Anatilimnocola floriformis: one gene and its partner. The protein of the gene in region 1 interacts with the protein of each later gene in a pairwise test. Links are inferred from orthologs where the notes say so. Each region holds a gene or a part of one and is shown on either strand. Other genes may lie near its edges. The genes, in order: M9Q49_RS06075 and dps.

Region 1 (14,394 bases):
ACTCGAGACCGCGTTCGCTTCCCTTGCCATCGTTGCCGCCGTTCTCGACCGCGACGACGATGAACGCCGGCAACTTGCGATTGGCGTCCTTCGAGATTGTGAGATTGTCGAGAGCATTGCGGACATAGTTCAAATTGCTCGGGCCATCGAGCGTGACCAGCACCGGCGCCTTGTCGCCGTCTTTGTACGCGGCAGGAATGTAGACGACGACCTTGCGCGATTCACGCACGGCTTTCTTGGCGTCGAGCGTTTTGTCGGTGCCAGGAAAAATCTTGCTGTCGGCGAGCTTCAGCGAGAACTCGAACTGCTTCCCCTTGGGATTTCCTTTGTCTTTCAGATCGGGATCGAGCGAATACTCAGGGCCGATCACGACATCGCCATTGGCAATCTCGTCGGCGGCGTGCACGGCGAAGGGAGCAACCGTCGCTAACGTGAAAACGAACAACCAACACAGGCGGGAGAGGGACATAGCAGCAAACTCGCAGAGTGGGGAGAACTGGAAACTGATTCAGAATTTAGCAGACGGCCGGCGCGATTGCAGCGTTGCTGGGTAAGGCACGGTCAGGCACTGAAGTGCCTGACCTACGGGGTAGGGATAATCGCCTTCACCAGCACGGTGCGTTGTTCCAGGAATTTAAATCCCGCCGTTTGATAATGGCGGAGCGCGGGGAGATTGGCCGCATCGACCGACAGAACCAGATGCTGGGCGCCGCTCGTGGCGGCAATCAGTTGGGCCTGGTGCGCGAGGTGAACTCCCCAGCCGCGGCCGCGCATATCGGGAGTCAGGCCCATATAAACGAGTTCCGCATGCGCGGCGGGGCGATGATCGGCGAGGATCAGGCAACCGATGTCTTCGCTGTTGTAGCGGGCGATGAACCACCAGTCGGTGCGCGGCACGCCGATGTCGCGATATTCTTGCAGCACATGCCGCGTCGGCCGCAAGCCATCGACGGCGGGGCAGTCGAGCGTCTTTTCATACGTCTGCTCGATGAGCCGAATCCAGCGCGCGTCTTCGTCGTGCGAAACGGCTACTAGCTCCAGCGGTTGAATCGGAAAACCCGGAATCCGCCGGTTGGCCGCTCCCGTCAGATCGGCGGCCAAATACAACAGGTCGCTGGCCACTCGATAGCCGGCGGCTTGAAAGATGGCCGTCGTGGGATGCTCGCGTCTTTCGGTCAACGCTTGAGCGAGCAGAATTTTCTGTTGCTGCAGAACGCCATCGAGTGCCAGGAGCAAAGCGCTGGCCAGTTCGTCGCGCTGGCTGACCGGCAACAACGCATCGATCTGCGGCGTCATCACTACTGCCGCGCGGCCGGGCAAACATTCAACCAACACCGCTCCTAGCGGCAGCTGATTCGCTTCGCGCGGCTCCACGGTGGCAACGGCGATAAAGCGCGAGGGAACGCGGCGAATGTGCTCAAGCACGGCGGCCATTTGCAACGCTCGCTCGCTCGGCGGCCAGGCCTCGGCCCCGCGCCGCAGTCCAGCAGAAGGAACTCCCGGGGAGAGTTCCAAAGGGGCAACGGCGATGGCGGGCAGTTTCATTTCGCTGGAGCATAACGGATAATCGGAATTGAATCGAATGCCACTTGAAATCCGGAAGGAGTGCGGTCATGCGTCGTCAGAACCTCTTGTTAGCGGCAGCTTTTGCAGCTGCTCTCATTCAGCCGTTGGCCCAGCCTTTCGCGTCGGCCCAATTGCTGAAAAAACTCGAACAACGCCTCGGCGGCGCGCTCGACAAGCTAAATCAACCCGCCGATCCGCTGGCCAATCCCGCGCCGGTGGCTCAGCCCGGTTATCTCGGCATGACCGCCGATGAAACCGACGGCCAGCAGGGAATCGTCGTGCTGGGCGTGAAGCCCGGCAGCCCCGCCGAAGCGGCCAAGTTGCAAAAGGGTGATCTCGTCTCGGCCATCAACGGCCAGGCCGTGAAAAACCTCGACGATTTTGAAGCCGTGCTCAATCAGGTCGCGGCTGGTCAAAAGGCGACGTTCACCGTGCTGCGCGGGCAACAAGCGTTGACCTTGAACGCCACACTCGTCGCGCGGCAAACACCGCCGGTGAATCGGGCGAATCAAGAAGATCCCGGTCCGCCGCCGGATGCCGCGCCTGGATTTAATCCGGCCGCTCCTCCCGCCGTTCCCGAAGTAGGCAATGCCCGCGGTTCGCTGGGCATCTCGGTCGTTCAATTGACCGAGCAGGCCCGCACTGCCAATGGACTCACCGCCTCGCGCGGCGCGCTCGTCGCAGCCGTGAAAGTGGGCGGCCCTGCCGAGCGCGCCGGCATTCCCGTCGGCAGCTTGATCGTCGCAGTCGATGGCCAACGAGTGAACACGCCCGATGAAGTGGTCGAGCTCGTCGCCGCCGCCCGCGCTGGTCAGGAAATGGAACTGAGCTATTACCGCGGCGCGACCCTCACGCGGAAGACGGTGCGACTCGCTCCGGCAGCGCTCGACGCGCGAGCTCAGCCAGCAGGCAATCCAGCCGGTGGAAACGTTGCAGTTGGCGGAGGCGCCCTCGGCGGCATTCTCGGTGGCGCTGGCGGCGATCGGCCGATCGTGCGCCGCGTCGGCGAAGTGATCGATGGCCTCGCTCGCCCCGCTGGCGGTCAGCCGGTGGGACTCGGCGAAGAAGTGAACGCCCTCAAGAGCCAGGTGGAATTGCTCCAAGCGACCATTCGTTCGCTCGAAGACCGAATCAATCGCCTCGAAGGTCGCGCTCCGGCCAACGAAGCCGCCCCGGCGTTGCCGCCGGGCGATGATCCGGTGAAACGCCTCGAGCTGAAACTCACGCCGCCCGAAAAGCCGGCGCTGCCAACTCCGCCCGCTCTGCCGTAAGTAAGAATCGTTGAAGAAAGTATCGCCGATGAAGCTGCGAAACCTGCTGCTCGCCGTGGTCTGGATTGCTTCGCTGCCGCTGCTCGTCGCGGGTGAGGAACCGACGCCGCGTCGTTATTTGTATGTGGTGACGCCCGGCATTCGGAACTATCTGGAGTTCGGCGGCGCGGGGATTTTGGTGTTTGATATCGACGACGGACACAAGTTTGTCCGTCGTATCGAAACACCGGCCAGCGCCGAGCCGATGCCCGACAATATCAAGGGCGTGTGTGCGTGCGCAGCGACGAAGCGGTTGTATTTCACCACGCGATCGAAGCTCTATTGCCTCGATCTGGAGACCGACAAAACATTATGGGAAACCGCGCCGCCTAACGGCACCGATCGAATGTCGATCACGCCCGACGGTCGGTTGCTGTACGTGCCGTCGTTCGAAAGGGACACCTGGAACGTCATTGATGCGACCGATGGCAAGCAGATCACTGCCGTCGAAACCAAGAGCGGCGCGCACAATACGGTCGTCAGTCGCGATGGCCGGCGGATGTATCTCGGCGGTCTCAAGTCGCCATTTCTATTCGTTGCCGATACCAAGACTAACGAGTTGGTCGGCAAGGTCGGGCCGATGGCCGGCGCCATCAGGCCGTTTGTCGTGAATGGCGCTGCGACGCGAGCCTACATTTGCGTCAACGATCTGCTCGGTTTCGAAATCGCCAATCTCACTACCGAAAAGAAGCTCCACCGTGTTGAGGTACAAGGCTTCGAGCCAGGAACGGTAAAACGCCACGGCTGCCCCAGTCATGGCATCGGCCTGACGCCCGACGAGCGCGAAGTGTGGGTGGTCGACGCTGCCAATCAACGCGTACACATCTTCGACAACACGGTCGATCCGCCGAAGCAAAAACAAAGCGTCGCCGTGCGCGAGCAACCCGGCTGGATCACCTTTAGCCTCGATGGCAAGTTTGCGTATCCATCGACGGGCGAAGTCTTCGACACAGCGACGAAAGAAATCGTGGCTCGCCTCTCCGACGAAAAGCGGCGCGAAGTGCACAGCGAGAAAATGGTCGAAATCCATTTCCGCGGCCAACTGCCGATCGCCACCGGCGACCAGTTCGGCGTGGGACGAGTCACGCCGAAGCATTGAAGTTAGCCGCGCGGCGTCTTACTTTTCGTCGTTCGATGGTTTTTCCTCACCGACTGGCGCATCGGCAGGAACCTTCACTGCATCGGCAGGCGCAACGGTGGGGTTGCCCTTCGAGCAACCACTGCTCAAGCCGATTAGCGCTACCAGAAATGTGGTCACAATCATCAGTCGCATTGTTCGAGACTTCTCTTCAAAAAGGTTTACGGAAGTTGCAGAGTTTCGCCGCCGTCGCGCGAGCCGGCCGCTTTCCAAATGGCCATGTCGACCGATTCAGTGACGTAGCGGATCGAGCCGTCGCACATCTGCATCACGCAGCCGCCAGGATGGTAGCTGCCGAAGGACATTTCGCGTTCATCACCCGTCGGACCGGTCTTCAGCATCGAACGATTCATTTTGTAGTAAGTCGAGCAGACCACCTCGGAAAAGTCTCCCTCGCCCGATGCAGCATTCGCCGCATCGGCATCGTAGCTGTAGCCATACATGCGGTCGCAAATGGTGCAGGGATCGACCACCGAGAACGGCGATTCGCCGCCGAGGAGCGTATTCGATAGGCCGTCAGTGATGTTCTTGAATTTGACTTCCGTGCGATTGACTGCCGAAGCGACGTGAAAGACGAGCATCGGGCCGTTGCCGCAGCGGACGTCGATCGTCCCCTGAGCTTGCGGTGTATCGAGGCTCACATCGCTGCCGCAATTGCCGACATAGCTGCCGACGGCCCGATTCGACAAACCATTGATCGCCGGCGCCCAGACATTGGCTGTTTTTTCGGACGGGCACTTCAGCCCCTTCACCACCGTTTTGGCGACGATCGAAAAGGTGCTGTTCGGCGAACTATCGCTTCCCTCGCCGGAATCTTGAAACTGAATGATGTTGTACAGCGGCTGCTGTTCCATGAACGGATAAACGTGGGCGTGGTAGGTGAAGCCGAACCCCTGCGACGCAGCCCAAGGAAGCGTCAAATACGTATCGTGGTAATTATGAATCGCCAGGGCGAGCTGCTTTTGATTGTTGCTGCATTGCATCCGCCGGGCGGCCTCGCGCGCGGCCTGCACGGCTGGCAGCAGCAGGGCGACCAACACACCGATGATCGCAATCACGACCAGCAATTCGACCAACGTAAAACCGCGTCGGCGACATCCCTGCAAAATCATCGTGCAATTCCCCTCTCGCAATCGGTCAGTTAAGGAGTGGATTGTCGCGCAGGAGAGTGAGCAACAGGCGAGAAAATGGCGAAGAACCTGGGAAGAGAAGGCCCCGCCGCCCACAACCATAGTCATTTCGCAGGGGTTTTGTCAAAAAGAAAATCCCTCACGTCTTTGGTTCTTGAATGCCCGTCGAACGAGGTGGAAAATCACACCCATGACTGCATTTTCGATTGCAACGACCAACCTCGATCTGGTGCTGCAAACGCCCGAGGAAGTTTTGGCTTGGGTCGCAGCGCTACCGCCGGAGGTCTTCGCGCAGGTTTCGCCCGACTGGATCGCTCGGGTAAAGCAGACCACCCCCGGCGATCCCTGGGCACTTTCTTACACGGTGATCGAGCGCGCAACCGGAACCGCCGTCGGCAATTGTGCGTTCAAGGGACCGCCCGACAGCAGCGGCATGGTGGAAGTGGCCTACGGCATCGACGAAGCTCAGCGGTGCCGCGGCTTTGCCACCGAGGCAACCAAGGGCTTGATCGATTTTGCCAAAGCGAGCGGTCAGGTGCTGCTCGTACGGGCTCACACCATGCCCGATGATAACGCGTCGATTCGCGTGCTGACAAAATGCGGCTTTCAGCTCATCGGCGAGGTGATGGATCCCGAGGACGGTTTGGTTTGCCGCTGGGAATTGCCGTAGCTCTCTTACCTTAGCCGATCTCGGTTCGCCGCCAGGTTTGACGCAGTAGTTTCATCGGTGGATTGTCGCCGCGGAACTGCCAATCCCACGATTGCTCGATGAAAAAGCTTTCCAGCATCGTGGCCGCGACGAACGGATGATGGACTAGCGAATTGAGGAGCCGCCAAACCAATGTCGGATTGGTATAAAGCCCGCGCAGCATCCGCGCCATCCGATAGTCGTTGGCTACCTTGTAACCCAAGGTGCCGTCGACTTCTTTTTCGAGCGTGAAGAACGGTTTGGCACATTCGGCAAGTTGGCCGTCGACCGGGTAGTAACCGCCCATCCAGTGATGCAGCAAGCTGAAATGCCGGCGGTCGGAGCCGAGCGGTTGGTTGAGCCAGGATGCGAGCAGGTACTCGGGCTTCACATCGCGTTTGACATGGATCGCCGTGGTGACGTAACGCGCGTCGTGGTCCTGAGGGTCGAGCAGTTTGTGCGCGATGGCGAACGACTCGTGATAAATATCGTTCATCCGCCCGGCTTGCACATCTTCGGGCTGCACCCAATGCTCCAGCGAGCCGTTGGCAATCACGCCATCGAACTGGCCGTGCCAACTCGCCTCGTGCAACAAATCGCGATAGGAGCAGCAATGCACCTTCAGCCCGCGCTCGTTGCAATAATCCGCTTGTTCGGGCGAAATATTGACGCCGATCACCTGCGCGCCGCGTTGCTGGGCCATTTGCAGCAAGTGACCATAGCCGCAGCCGATCTCAAGCAGTCGAAAACCAGGCCGCAAACAGCCAACTTGATTCAACAAGTAATTCAGCTGCCGCTCGATGCCTTGTTCGAGCGTCGAATCGGCCGGCAGGAACTCGCCGTCGGCCAGATCGTGGATTCCCACGGCATCGGCAGCGTGAACCATGGTGTAGCAGAGCTTGACCAGCGGCACGGCCGGGTGCTGCGTCTTGGGAGTGGGCAGCGAGTGAAAATCCGGAGCAGCAGGCCATTGTTGGCGAATGCTACCCGTTTTCGTTGCGACGATAGACACGGCAGTCCTCCTTGGCAGGAATCTGACATGAAGACCTCGTCGTTTGAATTATTGCGCCGAAAAGAAGGCCGGCTAGGCTGGCAATGGTGACGGTTTCGTTGGAAACGGCAAGCAAAGGATCCAAACGGCGCATAAAAAAAGCTTGTGCATTGCTGCACAAGCTTTCATCCCGGATGGATAGTGGACCCGCTCGGACTCGAACCGAGAACCCTCTGATTAAGAGTCAGATGCTCTGACCAGTTGAGCTACGGATCCGGGAAGCACAGATTTTAGCAAATTGTCGTGAACGTTCAAGGCGGTCATGGTCGTCTTTCGCTTCCGCGAAAGCACGCCTCTTGGAAGAGTGCGAACCGCTGCCTGATTGGTTCGCGCTGCGACGCTTAAAAGACGCGTTCTTTCGCGGAGCGAAAGGCGACAATCAGCAAGAAAAACAACCGGGCTCCGCTTTTTCGGCGGAGCCCGGCGTTTTTAGAACAAACCTTTGGAGGATTTCGACAGCGATGGAGTCGCTGGGAGATTGGCGGAATCGGGCGTGCTACTGCACCTGCACCTTGGTGATTCGAGCCATCCCGTAAAAATAGGTCCCTCGGTCAGAATGCACACCAAAGGCTGTTTACGCAAATGTACGTCTCTGGCAATCAACCGCACAACTCACTGCGTGCCGCGGCGACGAACGGCTGACTGCTCTTTCGTTATCGGCATTGTACCAGTCTGGTTGCGGTGAATCAGGGCCAGTTCTTACTGAAATCGTATGCCAGATCTGACTCGTTGCGTCCGAAAATTTGCACAGTGGTGCAAATCTTCAACAAAAACAGTGAAAAGCCGGCCGTTCGCTATGGATTTGACTCGTTTCGAATCGATCCGCCGCATCAGTAAAAATCTTTCTCTCGCCGAAAACGCATTCTGGTGGACTCGTGACTTTCGTGTCAGCCAGGAAACTGGGCAGAGTGAGTTCCGCTGGGCTCTCGGCTATAATACGGAACTTCCCGCCGTGACCCGGCGCGTATGACTCTCCATGCTGATTGAGGCTTGTGATGCGACGTTTCTTGTGGGCGATTCTCGGTTGTGCGTTGCTGGCGGTTTCGTTTTCAGGTGCGGCTCGGGCGGAAACGATTTTTGTCGAAGCCGAGTCGTTCGACGATGTCGGCGGCTGGTCGCTCGACACTGCCTTCACGCAAATCGTTGGTTCGCCCTACTTGCTGGCGCACGGTTTGGGTCAGCCGGTGAAAGATGCGTCGACAAAGGTCGAGGTCGCCGCAGCTGGCAAATATCAGGTGTGGGTTCGCACCAAAGATTGGGTCGCTCATTGGAAAGCTCCCGGCACGCCGGGCCGGTTTCAACTCCTCATCAATGGCAAACCACTCGAAACCACATTTGGCACGCAAGGTGTCGATTGGCATTGGCACGCTGGTGGCGAGGTAGAACTTCCCAAGGGCGAAACTACCCTCGGTCTGCATGACTTGACCGGCTTCGATGGTCGCTGCGATGCGATCCTGTTGACCTCCGACAAAGATTTCAAACTGCCCGCCGATGCGGATCTGGCAGCAACTCGTCGCAATTGGCTCGGCTTTGGCAAAGAACCAGAAGACGCCGGTGAGTTCGACCTGGTCGTCGTCGGCGGCGGATATGCCGGCACGGCGACAGCAATTTCGGCGGCACGCCAATCGTTGAAGGTGGCTCTCGTTCAAGACCGCTTCGTCCTGGGGGGCAACGGCAGCAGCGAAGTTCGCGTGTGGGCTCAGGGTGGCACGCTCCGCGGCAAATATCCGCACCTCGGTGAGATTGTCGAAGAGTTTGCCGATCACGCGCCCGATTCTCCCGGCGCTGGCGACGATTTCGTCGATGAACGAAAAGAAAAACTCGTCCTCCGCGAGAAATCAATCTCGCTCTTCTTCGGCCACTTCGCCATGAAGGCCGCCACCGATAAGGAAGGGAAAGTCACGTCAGTCACCGCGCTCGAAGTGAAGACCGGCAAGGAACGAATCTTCCGCGGCAAACTGTTTTGCGACTGCACCGGCCACGGCGTAGTTGGCGCTCTTGCCGGCGCGAAGCACAGCATTGAACCGCAGGGCCGCATGGGCATGTCGAACATGTGGTACTGGCAAAACGAAGCCAACGAACAAGAGTGGCCGGAAACTCCGTGGGCGCTCGCGCTCGATGTGAGCGACTTTCCAAAAACCGTGGCCAGCCGTTCGAAGATCGACGACAAGCCGTTCATGAAAGGTGAATGGTTCTGGGAGTCGGGTTTCAACAAGGATTCGATCAACGACCTGGAGTTCATTCGCGACTGGAACCTGCGTGCTGTGTATGGCGCGTTCAGCGCGCTGAAGCATGGCAAGGAAAAAGACGCCCACACCAAGGCGGCCCTCAAGTGGGTTGCTTATGTCGGTGGCCCGCGCGAATCGCGGCTGATCGAGGGTGACGTGGTGCTCACGCGCAACGACATCGTCAGCCAGAAGGAATTTCCCGACGGCTGCGTGCCGACGACGTGGGATATCGACCTGCATTATCCCAAGGAACAATACGCCAAAAAATTCCCGGACAATCCGTTCATTTCACGGGCTGAATTCGGCGCCGGCGTCGATCGCAAGAACGGATATCCGGTTCCGTATCGCTGCTTCTATTCGAAGAATGTGCCAAACCTGTTCATGGCCGGCCGGTGCATCAGCGTGAATCACGAAGCCCTCGGCACGGTGCGCGTGATGCGCACTTGCGGCATGATGGGCGAAGTGGTCGGCAAGGCCGCTTATCTGTGCCGGCTGCACAACACCTCGCCGCGGAATGTTTACGAAAGCTACCTGCCCGATTTGATTGATCTCTTCAAGCAGCCCGGCGCGATGCGCCGCGATACGCTCAGCGGCGAACTCTATCCCGATAAGGAAGTGATTGCCGTCGCGCCGTACCTGTCGAAGGCTGCGGACAAAGTCTCTGGTGTGCCGAATCAAGCGCCGAAACCGTCCGGGCCGCCCGGAATCGAGTTGAAGTCGCTCAGCGGCATTGCGGTCGATGATGCTACCGCGAAGTTCACCGGCAACTGGGGTGCAGGTTCCGGCCTGAGCCCCTACGTGGGCAATGGCTATCGGTATGCTTCGATCAACGATGCAGCCGAGGCTCGCTTCGAACTCACCGTGCCCGAAGCCGGCAAGTATGAAGTGCGGCTGTCGTGGGTGGGGCATGAGAATCGCGCGAAGAAGGCTCTCTGCATCATCGAACGCGAAGGTCAAAAGCCACTCAAGCTGAAACTCAATCAGCAAGAGAACTCGACCGATCCGCAGGCCTTCCATTCGCTCGGCGCGTTCGAGTTTCCGGCAGGGAAAGCCGCGATCATCCTGTCGAACGAAGGGGCCGACGGTTTCATTCACGCCGATGCGGTTCAACTGCTGAAGAAGTAGGGCGGTCGCATGGAGAGCGAACCGTCGCCACCGCCGAAAGTAAAAAAAGAGAAGGCTCGCCGAAGCTGGCGGCAGTGGATTACTGCCGCCATTCTGCCGCGGGCCTTTCGTCTCGGTTTGCTGGCTGCCGTCGCTGCGATTTTATTTGTAGCTGGCCGGCAACCACCACCGGCCGATGAAATCTCACTCGCCACGGCGAAGGAGTATTTTCCCACGGCCGTGAAGTTCGCAGCCGGCGACGCCCGACTCGGCGGTCAAGCCGTGCTGGATGACAAAGGGAAGCCGCTCGGCTTGCTGCTGACCACTTCACCGCGGACCGACGACATCATCGGTTACAGCGGCCCCAGCAACCTGCTGATCGTGCTCGATGCCCAGCAAACCATCATAGGCGTGCGCGTGCTCTCCAGCGGTGATACGCCCAGCCACGCCGAGCAAGTCCGCGCGAGTGGAACATTCTGGCCGCAGTTTCTCGGCGCCGATCAAACGACGCACCGCGAAAAAATCGACGGCGTGGGTGGCTCGACCCTGACAAGTTTCGCTTTCGCCGAAGCGATCGAGCGGCGGCTGCGCGGCACGAGTGTTTCGCTCCGCTTCCCCGAACCGGTCAAGCTGCGCGACATCAAAAAACTCTTCAAAGCGGCCCGCAAGTTCGAAGCCGACACGCCGCGGCTTGGTTGGTACAAGGCCTTCGACGAAGAAGGAAAGCATCTCGGTTACGTCGTCCGCACCTCGCCTTATTCCGACAACGCCCGCGGCTATCAAGGGCCGACGGAGTCGCTCATCGCGGTGGCTGCCAACGGCGTGAGTGTGATCGATGTCATCATTCGCAAGAGCTACGACACCGAGTTGTATGTCGAGCGCGTGAGTCCGTCGGATGAGTTTCGCGATAGTTTGAAAGGCCGCACCATCGACGAGTGGGCCAAGATCGATTTCAAAACGGCAGGCATCGAAGGCGTGTCCGGCGCGACGCAAACGAGCTTTGCCGTGGCCGATGGAGTGCGCCGGCGATTCCTGGCCGACACCAAGGTCGTGCCGAAGAAAGAACCGACCTGGAATTGGCAGCCCGGCTTGCTCGTGGTGATCGCGGGCGGCCTGGCAATGGCGTTCACTTCGCTGAAATCGAATCGGCGAATTCGCCTGGTGTGGCAGGTCGTGCTCGTCGTGGCGTTTCTCTACTGGTTGGGCGATTTGCTGTCGATCGCGCTCTTTGTCGGTTGGTCGCGTCATGGCTTGCCGTGGCGAACCGCGCCGGCGGTGATGTTGCTCGCAGCCGTCGCGCTCATCATGCCGTGGGTTTCGCGGCGGCAGGTTTATTGCCAGCAACTTTGTCCGCATGGCGCGGCGCAAGGTTTGTTCGCCCACTTCAAACGACTTCACTTGAAAATATCGGCTGCCTGGCAACGGCGACTCGCGATCATTCCCGCGCTGTTGCTCGGTGCCTGCGTAGTCCTCGCGACGTTCGTGCTGCGGTTTGACCTGGCGAAGATTGAACCATTCGATGCGTGGGTCTTGGGCGGCGCGGCGGGAATCTCGGCCACGATTGCGCTCGTCGGTTTGTTCGCGTCCACCATCGTGCCGTACGGATTCTGTCGCTATGGCTGTCCGACAGGAGAACTACTTCGTCTGGTGAAGAGCGGTGGCGACCACGACCGGATTCAACGCCGCGATTGGCTGGCGGCGGCGCTTGTCGGTTGCGTGGCCCTCGGTTTATTCGGCCCGCAGTTGTGGGCAAAAGTTCAACCGGCAGCATCAGAACCAAAAATTGCTGGCGAGCCGAAGTTCGTCGAAATCGGCGGCAAAGCCTTTGGCACTTCGTGGTCGGTGAAAATCCGCGGCGACCATCAGATTGCGCCGCTGCAAGAAGCGGTGACGAAGGAACTCGAGCGAATCGAAAGCAGTCTCTCACACTGGCGGCAGGATTCGGCGACTGCGCAGTTCAATGCGAGCGAAACGACCTTCGAGACCGAACAGCCTGAAGAACTGCTCAAGCTCGTCGCTCGCGCGCAGGAACTGAGTCGCCTGTCGAACGGCCGCTACGACATCACCGTCGCGCCGCTCGTGGCCGCTTGGGGATATGGACCGCCGGGCGAACGACCGGCGCCGAGCGAAGAGGAACTAAAAGAATTGCGTGAGCGCGTCGGCTATGAAAAACTCACGGTCGATCTCGCCGCGAAAACGCTCCGCAAAAGCAATCCGCAGTTGCAGATCGATCTCGGTTCCATCTTGCAGGGTTACGCTGCCGATCAGGCGCAGAAAATTCTCGAGCAGGCCGGCGTGCAGGAATGCCTAGTCGACGTCGGCGGCGAACTCCTCGCCCGCGGCAGCTGGCGCGTCGGCATCGAAGATCCGCGCAATCCGCAGCAGATGCTGCGTGTCTTCCAGTTGAAAGATTCCGCCCTCGCCACCAGCGGCTTGTATCGCACCAAGCCCGGCGCGGATCCCAAGGTGCATCACCTCATCTCGCCGCAAACCGGCAAGCCGTATGTCACTACCACGACGCTCTGCGCGGTCCTGGCTCCCACCGCCCTAGACGCCGACGGCTGGGGAACTGCGCTGCTGGCGGTTGGCTTGCCGGACGCAATTGCGCTGGCAGATGAACAACAGCTTGGGGTGATGCTGTTTGATCAAGCACAGGGAGTGCGGATGAATGCGGCTGGGGAGAAAGTGTTTGGAGATGCGAAATAACGAGCACAACTGGCTGAGTGAACTCGCTGTTCGGCCCCTCACCCCACCCCTCTCCCCGGAGTACCGAGGCGAGGGAGCAACCGCGTAGCAACGAACACTACTCCGGCGCTGGCTCAATCGTCGCCGACATGCTGCCCTTGCTCTTCGGATTTCCCTTTTCCGCGCCGTAGGCTTTGATCTGGTCGCGTTTGAGTTCGGCGTGTTCCATGGTGGTGGTCAGGCAGATGCCGCGGCCGGTCTTGTCGACTTCGGTGGCAATTTTAAAGCCGCGTTCTTCCTTATGGCCGAAGAGTTCCTTGAGCATGGTGATCACGTAGTCGTAGGTGTGATCGTCGTCGTTCCACAGAATGACGTTGTAGCGAGGCTGCCGCTTGGGCGGTTTTCGCTGGGCCGATTGATCGGCTTCCACATCGGGTTCGGCAACGGCGGCAGATTTTTGCTCGGACACTCGGGGCCTCCTGCGACACTGCATAGACTCAGGTTCGCTGCCGCAGCCCAGCACCGGGAATAGGCGAGGCGAACCGCTCGTATTATATTGCCCGATCTTGGGTGAGGCGAGAGTCGAGAGGCGGGAGACGAGGGAGAGCATCAAAATCATGGAAGATATTCGGAAATATCTGGACGCCGAACGGGGCACGTTTGAGCGGGATCTGTGCCAGTTGCTGGCCATTCCCAGCGTGGCGGCCGATTCGAAGTACCATCCCGATGTGCGCCGGGCGGCAGATTGGGTTGCCGGGCAGTTTCAGGCGATGGGGCTGAAGACCGAGAAGATCGAAACGATCGGTCAGCCGTTGATTTATGCCGAAAGCCCGGCGATTCCCGGTGCACCCACGGTGCTCGTTTACGGTCACTACGATGTGCAGCCCGCCGATCCGCTCAATGAATGGGTCACGCCGCCGTTTGAACCGACCATCCGCAACGGCAATGTCTATGCCCGCGGCGCGACCGACGACAAAGGCCAAATGCTGACTCACGTTCTCAGCACGCGGGCCTGGCTGAAGACCCGCGGCAAGCTGCCCGTGCAACTGAAGTTTGTCATCGAAGGTGAAGAAGAAGTCGGCAGCAAGGGAATCTACGACTATCTGAAGCAGCCCGGCGTGACCGACAAACTGAAGTCGGACATCGTGGTGATCAGCGACACGTCGCAATTCGCCCCCGGCCAACCGGCGATTACATACGGCTTGCGCGGCATCGCTTATTTCGAGATCCGCCTGACCGGGCCGAAGCAGGATCTGCACAGCGGCACGTTTGGCGGCGCGGTGACGAACCCGCTCAACGCGCTCGCGTCCTTATTGCACGCCCTGCGCGATGCTAACGGTCGCGTGCAGGTGCCGGGCTTTTATGACGACGTGCTCGCGCTGTCGGATCGCGAACGAAAACAGTTCGCCGCGCTGCCGTTCAGCGATGAGTCGTTTAAGGAACAGCTCGGCGTGGCGGGTCTCTACGGCGAAAAAGATTTTTCGACCCTTGAGC
Region 2 (14,470 bases), 1.2 Mb from region 1 along the record:
CATCGCCTCGTCGACGGCGGCGCTGCGGCGCGGTTCCTCAACGACGTGATCGATTATCTGAAGAGCCCCAGCCGGTTGCTGCTCGCTCCGTAGCGTTTACGCTTCGCCATCGTGCAGCAAGTACGCCAGCGCGATGAAGTCGTACAGCGCGTGCGCGATGATCGCCGGCAGCAAACTGCCGCTGACGAGCATCAGCAGCCCAAAGTAAGCGCCGGCGAGTGTCGCCAGCGCGAAGTAAGTGTTGCTCAGATAGTGGCACAATCCGAACAAGACCGACGCGATCAATAAGCTGCCGACCAGTGCGAACGAGTTCGGCAGCAGCGCGGCCAGGCCCGCTTGAATCAAGCCGCGGAAGAGCACCTCTTCGCCAATTCCCGCCGCGAGCGCAACGATGAGGAGTTGCCACAGGGCGGCGCCTCGCAATAACTTCTGTAGCAGCTCACGGACCTGATCTTTCAGATCAGCGAGTGCCTCCATTGCTCGAAATCGACCAGCAGAATGGCCACGGCTGGTCCGGTGGCGGCAACTCCCCAAAGTACGTCGCGGCAGAGCGCGCTCGCGTCGTAATCGGTCCGCCACAGACCGTGCCACGGATCAAAACCTACCAGCCAACCAATGACCATCGCCACAGCAGCGAGTCCACCCTCGAGCACTAGCGCAAGGCTCACAAAGCGAGCCGGCGACGGATTGGCATCTTCAGCAGGGAGCACGTTGGACTCAGGCGTTCAAAAAGACGCGTGCTTTCGCGGAGCGAAAGCCGACAGTGGTTACTTGCGGAGCACGATACACCGCTTGTGGCCGCAGCCATAGACCGAGCACGAGCCGAAGTACTGCCAGCAATCGAGATGGTGCGGCGTTTTACATTTCTGGCACTGCACCACGTTTTCAGTAAGTGGATCGCCGCAGACCTGGCATTCTGTATCGTGCAAGGAAATCGTAGGCCGCACTTGCCCTTCGACGAACTCAATGCCGTCGCTCAGCGGTTTTTGAATGAGCCGGATCAGCTTGAAGCAACAGCGGGCAAATTCCGACAGCTGCAGCTCGCTGGTGAAGTGCTCGTGCTTGGTGACTCGCAGTGTGCCGCCACCTAACTGCAAGTGCAGATCGTGGTGGGGCTGCGTGCCGCAGCAGACCAGCGCCATGATCGCGTAACGAACGTCTTGACGCAGAAACTCGCGGATCTCGCGCTCGTTACTCCCTTGAATGATGAACGCCGCATCGAACTCCGGCACGCCGATCTCGATGTCCTGCATGCCGAAGTATTTGCCGATGTTCTGGGCAATTCCCTGCGGCCGCAGTTCCATCCGCAGCCGAATGTCGAACAGCGACATGGTGAGATGCGTGTAAACATCGTCGCCGTCGTTCGAATAGCTGAGAGTCGTGGGCGTGTCGCCCAGCTGAAACGTCACCTGCGGGAAATCCCAGGCCCCGCCGCGCTTGATGCGGCCCCGCCAGATTGAGGCAAAACGATTCAGGTCGCTGTTATGCGATGAATACGCGATGCCGGCGATGATCACCATGATCACGCCGATAGCGAACAGCACGACTGCAAATTCAACACCGCTCTCCATGCTATGCTCGCCTGGCTTCGGTGTAACGATGCTGCCCACAACCGTAGACCGCGCACGATTCGAAATAATTCCAGCAATCGAGATGGTGCGGCGTTTTGCAGCTCAAACAAAAGACGATCTTTCCCTCGAGCGGATGGCCACAGACCTGGCATTCGGTCTCTTGCACCCGCGGCAGCGGCGAAGACGAGACGAACTCGATCCCGGTGTTGCGCGAATAGGCGAGCGCTTCGAACACTTCGGAGAACAGGGTGATGAACTCGTTCAGCTCACCCACGCTCTGAAAACCACGATGCTTTGTCACCCGCAGCACGCCGCCGGAAATCGTCAGGTGCAGATCGTTTGAGACCAGCGTGGAAAAACGAGCGAGCTTCAGGATCGCCACTTGCGACTGCGGATTCAGATACTCGATGATCCGCTCCGGTTGATTGCCGTTGATGATGAAGGCATCGTCGAACTCGCGCGCGCCGATTTCCAGGTCATACATGCCCAGCAATTTCTTCAACTGCTGAATCACGTCCTGCACATACAGCTCAAGTCGCAGTTGCTTGTCGGGAAAATGAACCGACAAGTGTGTATTGCGGCTGTTTTTGCCGCGCTTCGAATAACTGAGCCGAGCATAGGCGTCGCCGATTTGCATCACGAGACCGTCGTAACCAAAGAAGCCGCCCAGCTCGACGTAGCCCTTCCAACGCTTGGCGACTTGCTCGAGCACGCCTTTATTGACGGCGCTCGAAATCGACGCGATGGCGACGAAGATGCCAATAATCACCAGGAAGGCGATGAAGCATAAAGGAAACGCATCACGGGCCACGGCAAGCTCCCAAATCTCCCTTCAGCAGCGAAAGGACGTTTTATGGTATTCGATTTTCGCCAGATGTTCTTTTGCGAAAACCGAAATCCCCCTTAACGCGGCTTGCTGGGCCGACCAGGCGGCAGTTCTTGCGATGGCTCGGGGGGCGCGTGATTTCCTGCCGTAGGAAAAGCCCGGCGGGGGAGCAGATAGATCGTCTCGCGACAGCCATACGTCGCGCAGCCGCCGGCATATTCCCAGCAATCACGATGGTGCGGCGTCTGACAGCGACGGCAGATGACAATCTCGGCCGACATTTCTTCGCCGCAGATCCGGCAGTTGGCGTGATCGATGATCTGCGGCTGATCACCGTTTACGAAGTCGATTCCCTCAGTCTTCGTCAGCTGCAGCTGATCGTACAGACCGAGCGTCGTTTCGACGAACTGCTCCAGATCATTGGCCCGCGACGATTCCCACACCTTACGCACCACCAGCCAGCCGGGATAAATCAGCACCAGCGTCTCGGCCGGTTCCGGCGAGCGGCTGATGCGCTCGAGTTGCACGCGCACGCCCGAGCTGAGGAGCAGGCGCGACTCTTCTCCTTCGTCGGCCCACACATTCCAGCGCAGGCGGAAATCGTCCCAATCGAATTCGAGTTCGTGCAGTCCGCGCAGATCGATGGCAATCTGCCGTCGTGAGACGCGCGGCACGAGGGCCATGTGCAGCGAAACGTCGGACCACTGCACGATCATCTCGAGGCACTTGCGACCCGACGTCCCCGGCAAGCTGTAAACCGACAGCCGCGAATAAGTCGTGCCGTAAGGAAGACGTAGCGAGGGATTGCTGAACCAACCGCCGCGACTCAGCACGCCGCCGAACCGCTGAGCGACCGCGGCCAGCGCGCTATTCCAGCGCTCGAATCGGGCCGCCGTTTGACTGAAGACGCCAAACAGTGCCAGCACGACGATAGCAGCAAACAGCATGAAAACGCCAACACATTCCATGCATCCATTGTTGGCGTCGGCGCGGAAACTTGCCAGTGCAGTAACCCGGCGAGTTCTGCGCCTTGCTGGCTAGGGAAGATTCACGATCTCACCGCCGCCTTTCGTGGTGATTGCCCTCATGTTCTGTTGAAAGTCTTGCAGCGCCATGAAGCGCACGCTGCCGTCGGCAAACAGAATTTGAACTTCGTTGGGCTCAGCCGTCGGCGGTGGCATGCCCAGGTCGACATTCCATTCGACGGGCTCCGCCCAGTTGGAGGGACCACGACTCGTGCCGACCATGATGATCGTGTTGCTCAAGCCGTCAGTCACACTCGAAAACTTGACTGCTTTGCTCCCTTCAAACATCGTGCCGACCCCCGTCACGAAGACATAATCGCTCCGTTGCAGCGAACCCGATTTGTTGTTGGGGTCTTGAAAGGTCTTGATGATCGTATCGGTGACGGCCAGATTCTCCGGCGCATCCCAAGCCTTCGATTTGTCGAATTGTTGAAAGAGCGCCGCTTGGTCCATGTAAGGCAACAGCAGCACGCGACCGCTGTAAAGTGGCTTGCCATCGGCATCGGTGACTACGGCCGGCGGAAAGCTGCCGTGCACATCGTGATAGTTGTGCAGCGCCAAGCCGAGTTGCTTCATATTATTCTGCGAAATCATTTGATCTCGTCTGCCTCCCATCTGCGACCGGCCAATAAAGAGAACAGAGGCCACGCCGCCACAGCAGAGGAGAATACAGCCCATCACGATCGCCAGAATGACGAGGAGCGTGGAGCCGCCGCCGGACTTGCTCCCGCCAGTCGGCGCGTACATTGGCGTCTGCATGGTCGCGGGCGCTGCAAAACTCGCTTTGGGAATGGTGATCTGCTGGCCGCAGCCGGCGCACGCGCCGCTCTGGCCCGCGAACTGATCGGCAACAACCGTCTGTTTGCCACAATGAGGACAGCGAAATTCGATCGTCATGGTTTAATATCCTAAGTCAGGCATACTTCGGTCGTCAGCTCGTTGCATCAGTTGTTGCAGCGCCATTTGCATTAAGTGCGTGCGAATCGCGCGCACGCTGCCATCGGCAAAGGCAGTGAGCACTACCTGCGGATGATTACCCGGCGGCAGCACGCCGCTGTCGGCATTCCAGTCGACGGGCTCTGCCCAATTCTGCGGGCCCGTCGCGGTTTGAATCACCATGATCGTGTTGCTCGTGCCATCGGTGATGCTGGCAAAGTTGGTTGTTTTGCTACCCTCAAAAATCGTCCCCGTTCCGGTCACGAAGACATAGTCGCTCCGAGGTGCAGCCGGTCCGCCCGGATGGGCCGGATCTTGAAACGTCTTGATGATGGTCGCGGTGATCGCTTGATTCTCAGGGCTGTCCCAAGCTTTGTTTTTGTCGAAGGCTTGGTACACCGCGTTTTGATCGAGGAACGGCAGCAGCAGGACTCGGCCGCTATATAGCGGTTGGCCATCGGTATCGGTGACGACGGCCGGCGGGAGGGAGTTATACGTATCGTGGTAGTTATGCAGCGCAAGAGCGATTTGCTTGAGGTTATTCAGCGACTTCGTTTGCTGTGCAGAAATACGAGACTGGGAAATCACAGGAAAAAACAACAGGCCGGCGCCACCGAGGCAAATCACACCGAGCACCGCAACCGTGGCGAGAATAACAAGCAGCGCTGCGGTTCCTGAACTGCTCTTGGTCGACGGTCCCGCCGGGTAGCTGCTCGCGGTGAGTGGAATGGTCACCGATTTTCCACAGGCTGAGCACGGACCGGTTTGCCCTGCGAATTGATCGGCAACGACGGTTTGCTTGCCGCAATGCGGGCAGGAAAAATTGATCGGCACGGTTCATTCCTTGCAGCAAAGCATCAGGTCTGGCGGTGGATTATAAAAGGTGCAACGCCACGTTGCACGCTCCACCCGCACCCTCCGCGATACGTCATGTCACGATTCTTACTTATGTTCGCCGCTCTCGCTTTGGCCGCTACTTCACCACTGGCTGCTCAGCCCGCCGCCGAGAACACATCGCTGCAGGTGATGACTTGGAACATTCGTTACGACAACGCCAATGACGGCGTCGATCGCTGGCGCAATCGCCGCGACTGGGTGGCGGAAATCATTCTGCGCGAGAAAGTGGATCTCGCCGGCTTTCAAGAGGTGCTGGCCGGGCAATTTCACGATCTGCAAGAACGGCTGCCGGAATTTGCTTCCTACGGCGCGGGCCGCAACGACGGCAAACAGCAGGGAGAAATGTCGCCGATCTTTTATCGTAAGGAACGCTTCGAACTCCTCGATAAAGGAACATTCTGGCTGTCGACGACTCCGGAAGAAATCGGCAGCAAAGGTTGGGATGCAGCGCTGCCGCGAATCGCCAGCTGGCTGAAGTTGCAGGACCGGCAAACCAAGGAATCGCTGACCGTGCTCAACACGCACTTCGATCATCAGGGAACGAAAGCCCGCCGTGCCAGCGCTGAGTTGATCGTCAAACAAGTCCGCGAAAAATTTGCGACGCTGCCGCTAATTTTCATCGGCGATCTCAACAGCTTGCCCGATTCGGCCGCTTATGAAACGCTCGCCGCGAAAGGGACCGATGATCTGCCGCTGCTGCGCGATGCCTACGTCGCGGCCAAGAGCAAAGAAGGTCCCGACTCGACTTGGAACGGTTTCAAGAAGATCGTGCCGGGAAGCCGAATCGATTATTTGTTTGCGACTCGGCAATGGGACATCGAAAAACTTAGCACGCTCACCGATCAGCGCGACGGCAGGTTCCCGTCGGATCACCTGCCGATTGTTTGTCGCCTGTCGTTGCGGAAGTGAATAGTGCGTTTTGTGTAGATCGAATTTTCAGCTGACTCCACCGAGCTTGCTCGGTGGTGAAACGATTCTGCACCAGCCACGCACTTTTTGTTTACGTTGCCCCCACCGAGCTTGCTCGGTGGAGCATGTGATTGCCGCCGCCGCGAAATCATCCGCTCTACCGACCGAGGTCGGCCGGGGCGAAAGGCGCACGCAAGCTACGCTCTAGTGCAAAGTCATTAGCTCCACCGAGCAAGCTCGGTGGGGACCGCATACTAACCAGATACGCCGGTAGAACTGAAATAGGCTGGTTCGCTGCCGGCCTTCCATTTGATGTTGCAGCCGATGCTCGGGATCTGCTTCTCTGGTGCGGGTTTACCGGCCAACAGTGCATCGAGCGCGGCGCGCAGGTCGCGACCGTCAGCAACATCGCCCGCCTTGGGACGCGAAGGATCGAGTTGGCCGCGGTAGTACAACTTTTGTTCTTTGTCGAAGAGGAAAAAGTCGGGCGTGCAAGCGGCGTGATATTCCTTGGCCACGTCTTGGTCTTCGTCGAACAAGTACGGAAACGGATAGCCCCGCTGCTCGGCTTCATGCACCATCTGCTCGGGCGAATCCTCCGGGTGTTTCGACGTATCGTTCGAATTGATGCCAACCACGGCGATGCCGCGCGGCATGTAATCCATGGCCAGGCGGGCAAGTTCTGGCGCAACGTGCTTCACGAAGGGGCAGTGATTGCACATGAAAATTACGAGCAAACCCGGCTGACCTTTAAAATCGGCGAGCGACACCGTCTGACCATCGACATTGATGAGCGAAAAATCCGGAGCCGGTGTGCCGAGCTCCCGCATCGTGCTAGCAGTTTTAACCATTGGTAAATCTCCTTGGTGTTGTTCGTATATGAATTACTCCCTCTCCTCGGTACTCCGGGGAGAGGGCCGGGGTGAGGGGCCAGATCTGCAAAGGCTGCAACCGCCTCGATCTCAGTCTGTTTTAGCAAATTCCCCAGCCCACCTGTTTCGGCTCCGTGCTAGCAACCCACCCGAGCGAATCAGCAGAAAGTTCACCTTCTTGATGTGAGCCCGTTTGCTTAATATCTGGCTCTGAAACCAAAATCTGCTCGATCAAGGAGGATCGATTGAAGGCCCCTTCGACTATCACCGCGCATTTGTTTCAGGTCGTCGCGCTGGCGGCGATCGTGATGCTAACCAATCTCGGCGGGCCGCGGCTGTGGGATGACGATGAACCGCGCAATAGCGGCTGCGCGCGCGAAATGTTCCTCCGCAACGACTGGATCGTGCCGACCTTCAATGCTGAGCTGCGCACGCACAAGCCGATTCTGCTGTATTGGTGCATGCTCGTTTCGTATCACATCGGCGGCGCGAATGAATTCACCGCGCGCCTCCCTTCGGCGCTCGCGGCGATCGGCACCGTGGTGCTGACCTATGCGATGGGCCGACGCTTGTTCAATCCGCGGGCTGGTTTCTGGGCTGCGACGGCGCTGGCTTGCAGCGTTTCGTTTGCAATGGTCAGCCGGGCCGCGACTCCCGACGGCGTGTTGATTTTCACGAGCACACTGGCCGTCGCGCTCTTCGTCTTCGGCACATTCGCGCGGCGAAAGTCCGTGACGGGCGATGTACTCGATGCCGATCAACCGGCGCCGCTGCAGCGGGCTGCTGGGCATTGGTTTCCGCAGCGACCGACGCTCGTGTTGATGATGTACGCCGCCATGGGCCTCGCCGTGTTGGCAAAGGGGCCCGTTGGTCTTGTGCTGCCGACGGCGGTGATCGGGATGTTCTTGCTCATTCAACGTTTGCCCGCGCTGCAGACCGATCTCGATTCGAATGATTCGTCGGGTGAGTTGCGGCAGATGGTGCTGCCCGCCTGGCTGCACAATGCAGCTCGGCCACTCAATCCGTTGCATTTTCTCGGCACCTGTTGGTACATGTGGCCGCTGGCGGCGATCGTTACGGTGGTGCTCATCGCCGGTCCCTGGTACGCAGCCGTCGGCGTGCAGACCGACGGCGAATGGCTGCGGGGCTTTTTCTTTGAACACAACGTTGAGCGGGCGCTGTCGGCGAAAGAAAATCATCACGGCTTCATCGGGTTCTATCCGGTGATGCTGATCGCGGGGTTCTTTCCGTTTTCAATTTTCGCGCTGCCGGTCATCATCGAAACGACGCGGCGATTGATGGGCAAAGACGCCTGGCAGCCTGGCTACTTGCTGGCTGTATGTTGGATCGGCGTGTACCTGTGTTTGTTCAGTGTGGCTCGCACGAAGCTGCTCAATTACATCCTGCCGTGCTTTCCAGCCGCGGCGCTGCTCGTCGGCGCGTTCCTCGATCGCTGGCTGGCGGGCAAGTTGTTGATCGCGCGCTGGTGGCCTGCCGTTTCATTCGCGGTGCTGATGCTCATCGGCGGGTTTCTCGCGGTGGGTGTGTATGCGGTGGCGAATGAATTTTTGCCAGGCGATGAATTTCTCGCGCTGATTGGACTGTTGCCTGCCGTGGCGGGCCTCATCGCGCTCGGGCGGCAGATGTTCAATTTCGATCGGCGCTGGACGGCTGGCATCATGGCGACCTGCTTCGCCGCGATGACCACGCTCATCTTCGCCGTCGGCGCGCAGCGGGTTGACGCTCATCGTGAAGATCAAAAAATCGTCAGCGCGATTCTGGCCCGCGAAGCCAACCCGAAGCTCGCGACGTTCCACATCTTGGAACCGAGTTGGGTTTATTACGGCAAGCAATCGATCACCGAGTTGCCCAAGCCTGAGAAGCGGATCAAAACGTCGAACGTGCCCGTGGTGATGGCCAAGATGTTCGATAACAAACAGGCCCTCACGTTCCTCAGCAAGGATCCGACTGCTTACTTGATCACCACGCGCACGCAGTACGAGAAACTGCAGCCGCATCTGCCCGCCGATCTGAAGATCATTACCGAACAGCCGCTGTTCGAATCACAATTCAAGATGGACCTGAGCAAACTCTTCAGCGGCAACTTCAAAAAGGCGCCGCAGCAACTCGTCGTCATCGGGCGAGAGAAGGCGAATGTGATTGCGAACACGCCGGCAGTGGAAACAAAGAGGTAGCGAGTCAAAAGATCGCGCGGAGAGAGGAAATGAAAATCTCACTGCGCTGGTTCTTGATTCTCATCGCCCTCACTGGGCCTGCGATTGCGGTTTTTCATTCGTGCAATCGCGGGACGATTACTGAACAGCAAGACCGGCAAATTCAGATTGGGATGAAGCAAGCCGAAGTGCTCGCGGCTTGCGGACCACCAGCAACAACTTGGAACCCCGGTCGTGGCGGTGTTGTGTGGGAATACCATCTGAGTAAATGGAGGCCCACTGCGTTTCTGAACCCCATTTGTGTTGAATTCAATGCCGAAGGCGTTGTTGTGAACACCTGGGTTCAGTGAGAGTATGCACGGAGAAAGAACTAATCCCGCGTGCCTCTATTCCACGTGCTCGAGTTCCTGACCAAAACGTTCGATCGCTTGTTCAGGATTGAGATTGAAGAGCGCCCGGCCGGTGGTGCTCCAGGCTTCGCCATCGAGATGAAAGATGGCCGTGGCTGCGCGGAGGTTACTGACGTTCGGGTTGTCTTCCATCCCGCCGCCGATAACGGCTTCGAAACTGATGGTCACGCCGACCAGAGCGCGGAGGCGGCCGGTGTTGCGATCGCGGGCGAAGGAGACTTCGTCATCGAAATCGCAATCGACCCACTGCAAGCCGCGCGGGCTGCCGCTTTGTCCGGCGAGCGTGAGGAAGTGCGCCTCGAGCCATTCGCGTCGCAAATGAAATTGCTTGCGCGCGTGCTCGAGGTTGACCTCAGGTTTGCGCTTCGGCTGCCAGGGCGAAATCCGGCTGCCAGCAAAGCGCCAGACGAGCAGTCCGACGACCACGATTGTGCCAGTAGCGATTACGCCCAGATCGAGCCAGAAATTTCCGAACATATCCCACGTGCCCCGTCGGCGTCGCACGCCGCAACCAACCCGCTCTCAAACCCGCGACCGCATTTTACAGCAACTCGGCAGTCGACGGCAAATTAATTGAGAGGAAGAGGAGAGGCGGGGCTGGGGACTAGGAACTGGGGGCTGGGGAAAAGACACGGAAACGTTTCCGCCTCGAGCTGGATCAGCACCATTCGGTTCTTCTTCGTTCTGCCTTCTGCCTTACCCAGTCCCTAGCCCCCGCTCCCCCATCAACTTTTCTGGATGGATTCCATTGACTTCGCCCATTTTCTCTCAGACAATGTGCGTCCTGTGCCGATAATACCGGTTGAATGAACTTTGCCTTCCAACTTCCCCCTCTGGAGTGCTCTCAAATGAAGTCTCGCATGTTGATTGGTTTGGGTCTCGCGTTCGTGGCCGTGGCTTCGCTGATCGCCGCTGAAGGTGTGAAGCTCGAAGGCGTGAAGTGCGTCGTGGCCGGCTCGAAGGCCGCCAGCGAAAAGAACGCCGTCGATTACAAGGGTGGCAAGGTTTACTTCTGCTGCCAGAACTGCCCGAAGGAATTTGAGAAGAATACCGCCAAATACGCCGCCAAGGCCAATGCTCAGCTGGTTGCCACCGGCCAAGCCAAGCAAGAGAAGTGCCCGCTGAGCGGCGGCCCGCTCGATGCGGCGACCAAGATCAGCGTCGATGGCGCTGACGTTTGCTTCTGCTGCGAAAAATGCCAGGGCAAGGCCAAGGAATCGAAGGATCAAGTTGAACTCCTGTTCAACGACAAGGCCTTTGAAAAGGCCGGCTTCAAGGTCAGCAGCAAGTAGTCTGAAGATTTGCCAGCACTGCTGGCGAGCCGAAAAATAACGAGAGGTCGCTTCGCAAGAGGCGACCTTTTTCGTCTCTGGACCGACCTGTTCCGTTCAGGTATGGTCCGGCGGATTCAATCAATCCGGCAGGCGGCGGAAACCGAAGCGAAGTGAATGCCCGTCAAGGATGACTGGCGCGTCCCCTGTTGCGAACCGTCGAATGCGACGCGAGCAACCATTCAGAACATCAGAGGCAAGGAGGCCTGTCCGATGCAACTCAATCTGTTTTCGTGGATTCGTGAAGGCGTGCGTCAGAGTGTGCTGCTGGGCGTTTCCGACGCCGTTGAAGCCCTTGGCGAACCGACCCACGATCCGCACTTCCACCAGAACCTCGGTAAGCTCATCGAGCAAGCGCCCGCCGAAGAACGCGCCCCGCTCGCCGATGGCAAGCGCAAGCGCCTGGGGCGCTCGCTGAAAGATTTTGACGGCGCGACGAGCTAGTCCTGCACGTGCGCTTCGACGAACCACAGGTATTGGTCGACTTTGCGGCTGATGCCGGTGAAGAGATCGGCCGTCCCTTTGTCTTCGAGTTCGTCGGCCTCATCAATGCCCTGTCGAACGAGCTTGCCGTAGGCGGCGAGCTCGTCGGCGAGGGAGTTGACGTGGGTCTTCCAATCGACGGCCTTCGTCGGGTGGTCGCCAATTTCACTCTTACCAAGGGCCGACACACTGCCGTCGGCCAAGCCGCCGAGGGCGGTTACTCGTTCGGCGATTTCGTCGACGAATTCTTCCGTCGCGGCGTGTACTTCGTCGAATAGCTTGTGCAGGGCGATGAAGTTCAGCCCCTTCACATTCCAGTGAGCTTGCTTGGCGTTCAGCCCCAGCTTGATGCTGTCTCGCAGCCGTTCGTTGAGGAGCGTGCAGAGCTTGGTGCGTTTGGCTTTGGGAATGTCGTTGCGGCTTTCGATCATCGACGTGTCTCCGTTGGCAGATTGTTTCGCCGGCGCAGCGGCGCGAGTTGCGGTGGCCATGATTTGATTCCTGGAAGGTGGGAACTAGGGGAGTGAGTGCGAGCTTATTGTAGCGCGCGCAAAGAAAAAGACGACCTCCCGCGAAATTGCTCTCGCTGGGAAACCGTCTTCTTCATTTTCAGTGAGGTTCGTAGCTGGAGTTGGGGCGGTTGCACCGTGGCGATGCTGTGTTCGAGAGGCCTGCGGGGGTCGGTCGGCGTCTCAATTCACTTACCCGAAGGTTTACCGCGCTTTCATGTGGAGTGACCTGGCCGCAACGGATACGAATTCACTGGTTGTGTTCGATCGACTGACTGGTAAAGCCACAGACTACTGACGCGGCAACGTGGTCGGTGTCTTGACTTCAGTTTGCCAGTACGCGTCGATCTTCTTGTTCATCTCCGGATCGGCGAAGTCGGGCCACTTGTCCGATGCAAAGCCGTTGGCATTGTCCAAGTATTCCTTGGTGACGTTCAGCTCGACGTAGTGCGAACTCGAGCCGGCGTCGTGCTTCACCTTCAGCGAGCGCCACGGCACGGCGAAGTACTTGTTGTTGAAGCCGAGGAAACCGCCGAACGAGATCGCGGCATAGCGGACGTGGCCACGTTCGTCGATCACCAGATCTTCGATCTTGCCGAGGTCCTGATTCTTCGAATTCTTGACACTCATCCCGACCAGCTTGCTGCTGCGGAAGGTGGCACCTGAGTAGTCGGCGGCGCCAACGACGCGGCCGGCGGGGGTATCAACCTTCACGCCACCTTCGTTCACATCGACGCGAACTTGGGCGGAGGCGGTGAGTGCCAGAGCCGGCACCAAAGCGACTGCAATCCATAAACTGCGCATTTCAAACTCCTAACGTTGAACGATGCATAGACAAAGTGTGCGATGTGGTTAGGCGATGGGTCGGCGTACGCCGCCAGTGATCGCACCAACCAAAAACAGCACGAGGAAGACGACGAAGAGAACCTTGCCAATCCAGGCGAGATCGCCTGCGATGCCAAAGAAACCAAATGCCGCGGCGACAAGCGCCAAAATCAAAAAGGTCAAAGCCCATTGCAACATGACAAGTCTCCTCTGTTCAAAAATGTGTTTCGCGAGCCGCTCGCGGTGTTGTTTTCGATCCGTCAGATGCAGTCCGTACAAAGCAAACAAGGTGCCAGAGGCGCAAAATGATTTGGCGATTAACCGCAAGTGAACCGGAGCCAACGGTTTGCGAATAAGAACGAAGTCCAGTAAAACAGAAGCAACCAAAAGCTGCCCATTTGGTTACCTCCGTTCTGTCCGCGCACCACTCCCAGTGGACGAAAAACTGCCAAGTGCTTGATTTTCTGCGAATCAAGCACGCCAATGATCTGTCAGGTTGGCGCATCGTTACACTGGCAAAGTTTTTGCAATACTGCTGCCCGAAACTCACTTGTCTGCCACTTTGAAGCCCTTTACCGGTCAGGAACCTGTCCGCCATGCCCAGTCTGCTTGTCATCGATGACGATCGCGCGGTTGTCCACTTCATCAAAGCCGCCTTTAAGAATGCGGAAATCGAAGTGCTCGCTGCAGCCACCGCCGATGAAGGCTTGAAGCTGCTCCGCTCCGGAAAACCGGACGCGGTTTTGCTCGATATTCTGCTGCCACAGACAACGGGCCTGAAACTGTTCGAGACGATCCGCGAGATCGACGCCAGCGTGCCGGTGATCTTCATTACCGCCTCGGGTGAGAGCGACACCGCCATCGAAGCCGTGAAGCTCGGCGCCTTCGACTTTCTGCTCAAGCCGCTCGACGTCGCCAAGGTGAAGCACCTGATCGACCAGGCCTTGGAAATTCGCCGGCTGACCTCGACCCCGGTCGAAGTGCCGGAAATGTCGACCGCCGCCAAGGGCGACCAGGCCCTGATTGGGCGCAGCCCGCAGATGCTCGAGGTCTATAAAGCCATCGGCCGCGTGGCCCCGCAAACCGTCACGGTGCTGATCCGCGGCGAAAGCGGCACGGGCAAGGAACTCATCGCCCGGGCCATTTACCAGCACAGCCTACGAAAAGGAAAGCCGTTCCTCGCGGTCAACTGCGCCGCTTTGCCCGATGCGCTGCTGGAGAGCGAACTTTTCGGCCATGAAAAGGGTTCGTTCACCGGCGCCGATCATCGCCGCATCGGCAAATTCGAACAATGCAACGGCGGCACCATTTTTCTCGACGAAGTGGGCGATATGGCGCCGCTGGTGCAGGCCAAACTGCTTCGTTTGCTGCAGGAACAGCGCTTTGAGCGCGTCGGCGGCAACGAGACGATTCAGACCGACGTGCGGATCATCACCGCGACCAACCGCAACCTGGAAGCGATGACCGAAGCGGGGACGTTTCGCCCCGACCTTTATTACCGCTTGAACGGTTTCGCCATTAAGTTGCCGCCGCTGCGTGATCGGGGCGACGACCTGTTGTTGCTGATCGAGTCGTTTTTGTTCCGCTTCTCGCGTGAACTCAACAAGCCGTTGCAGCGAGTCTCGCCCGATGCGTTGAAGATTCTCCTCGAACACAATTGGCCGGGTAATATCCGCGAGTTGCAGAGCGTCATTCGCAAAGC

Evidence for each region.
Region 2: the proteins of M9Q49_RS06075 (region 1) and dps interact in binary tests that used the Escherichia coli proteins (3 or more experiments, as listed by UniProt). The link is inferred for Anatilimnocola floriformis from one-to-one orthologs.

What each region holds. Positions count from the first base shown.
Region 1 is NZ_JAMLFW010000001.1:1,454,096-1,468,489, reverse strand. The notes cover bases 11,695-14,377. They hold M9Q49_RS06075 (ATP-dependent Clp protease adaptor ClpS), read right to left. Parts: upstream 13,370-14,377; coding sequence 13,019-13,369; downstream 11,695-13,018. Other genes in these bases: M9Q49_RS06070 (dipeptidase), read left to right, coding at 13,518-14,377; M9Q49_RS06080 (FAD:protein FMN transferase), read left to right, coding at 11,695-12,921. Also shown: M9Q49_RS06135 (alpha/beta hydrolase), read right to left, coding at 1-469; M9Q49_RS06130 (GNAT family N-acetyltransferase), read right to left, coding at 583-1,434; M9Q49_RS06125 (PDZ domain-containing protein), read left to right, coding at 1,614-2,837; M9Q49_RS06120 (hypothetical protein), read left to right, coding at 2,866-3,975; M9Q49_RS06115 (hypothetical protein), read right to left, coding at 3,994-4,149; M9Q49_RS06110 (DUF1559 domain-containing protein), read right to left, coding at 4,176-5,126; M9Q49_RS06105 (GNAT family N-acetyltransferase), read left to right, coding at 5,335-5,814; M9Q49_RS06100 (SAM-dependent methyltransferase), read right to left, coding at 5,825-6,844; M9Q49_RS06090 (hypothetical protein), read left to right, coding at 7,596-7,853; M9Q49_RS06085 (FAD-dependent oxidoreductase), read left to right, coding at 7,879-10,236; more of M9Q49_RS06080, read left to right, coding at 10,246-11,694; more of M9Q49_RS06070, read left to right, coding at 14,378-14,394. UniProt on the Escherichia coli protein: Involved in the modulation of the specificity of the ClpAP-mediated ATP-dependent protein degradation.
Region 2 is NZ_JAMLFW010000001.1:290,577-305,046, forward strand. Bases 10,159-12,917 are described here. They hold dps (DNA starvation/stationary phase protection protein Dps), read right to left. Parts: upstream 11,926-12,917; coding sequence 11,392-11,925; downstream 10,159-11,391. Other genes in these bases: M9Q49_RS01190 (hypothetical protein), read left to right, coding at 10,469-10,912; M9Q49_RS01195 (hypothetical protein), read left to right, coding at 11,165-11,395; M9Q49_RS01205 (PRC-barrel domain-containing protein), read right to left, coding at 12,235-12,747; M9Q49_RS36280 (DUF1328 domain-containing protein), read right to left, coding at 12,796-12,917. Also shown: M9Q49_RS01125 (2-oxo acid dehydrogenase subunit E2), read left to right, coding at 1-93; M9Q49_RS01130 (CPBP family intramembrane glutamic endopeptidase), read right to left, coding at 97-477; M9Q49_RS01135 (hypothetical protein), read right to left, coding at 456-710; M9Q49_RS01140 (RING finger protein), read right to left, coding at 768-1,571; M9Q49_RS35690 (RING finger protein), read right to left, coding at 1,573-2,382; M9Q49_RS01150 (RING finger protein), read right to left, coding at 2,475-3,344; M9Q49_RS01155 (DUF1559 family PulG-like putative transporter), read right to left, coding at 3,435-4,319; M9Q49_RS01160 (DUF1559 family PulG-like putative transporter), read right to left, coding at 4,323-5,192; M9Q49_RS01165 (endonuclease/exonuclease/phosphatase family protein), read left to right, coding at 5,307-6,164; M9Q49_RS01170 (thioredoxin family protein), read right to left, coding at 6,419-7,015; M9Q49_RS01175 (ArnT family glycosyltransferase), read left to right, coding at 7,282-9,231; M9Q49_RS01180 (outer membrane protein assembly factor BamE), read left to right, coding at 9,261-9,560; M9Q49_RS01185 (hypothetical protein), read right to left, coding at 9,597-10,097; more of M9Q49_RS36280, read right to left, coding at 12,918-13,155; M9Q49_RS01215 (sigma-54-dependent transcriptional regulator), read left to right, coding at 13,365-14,470.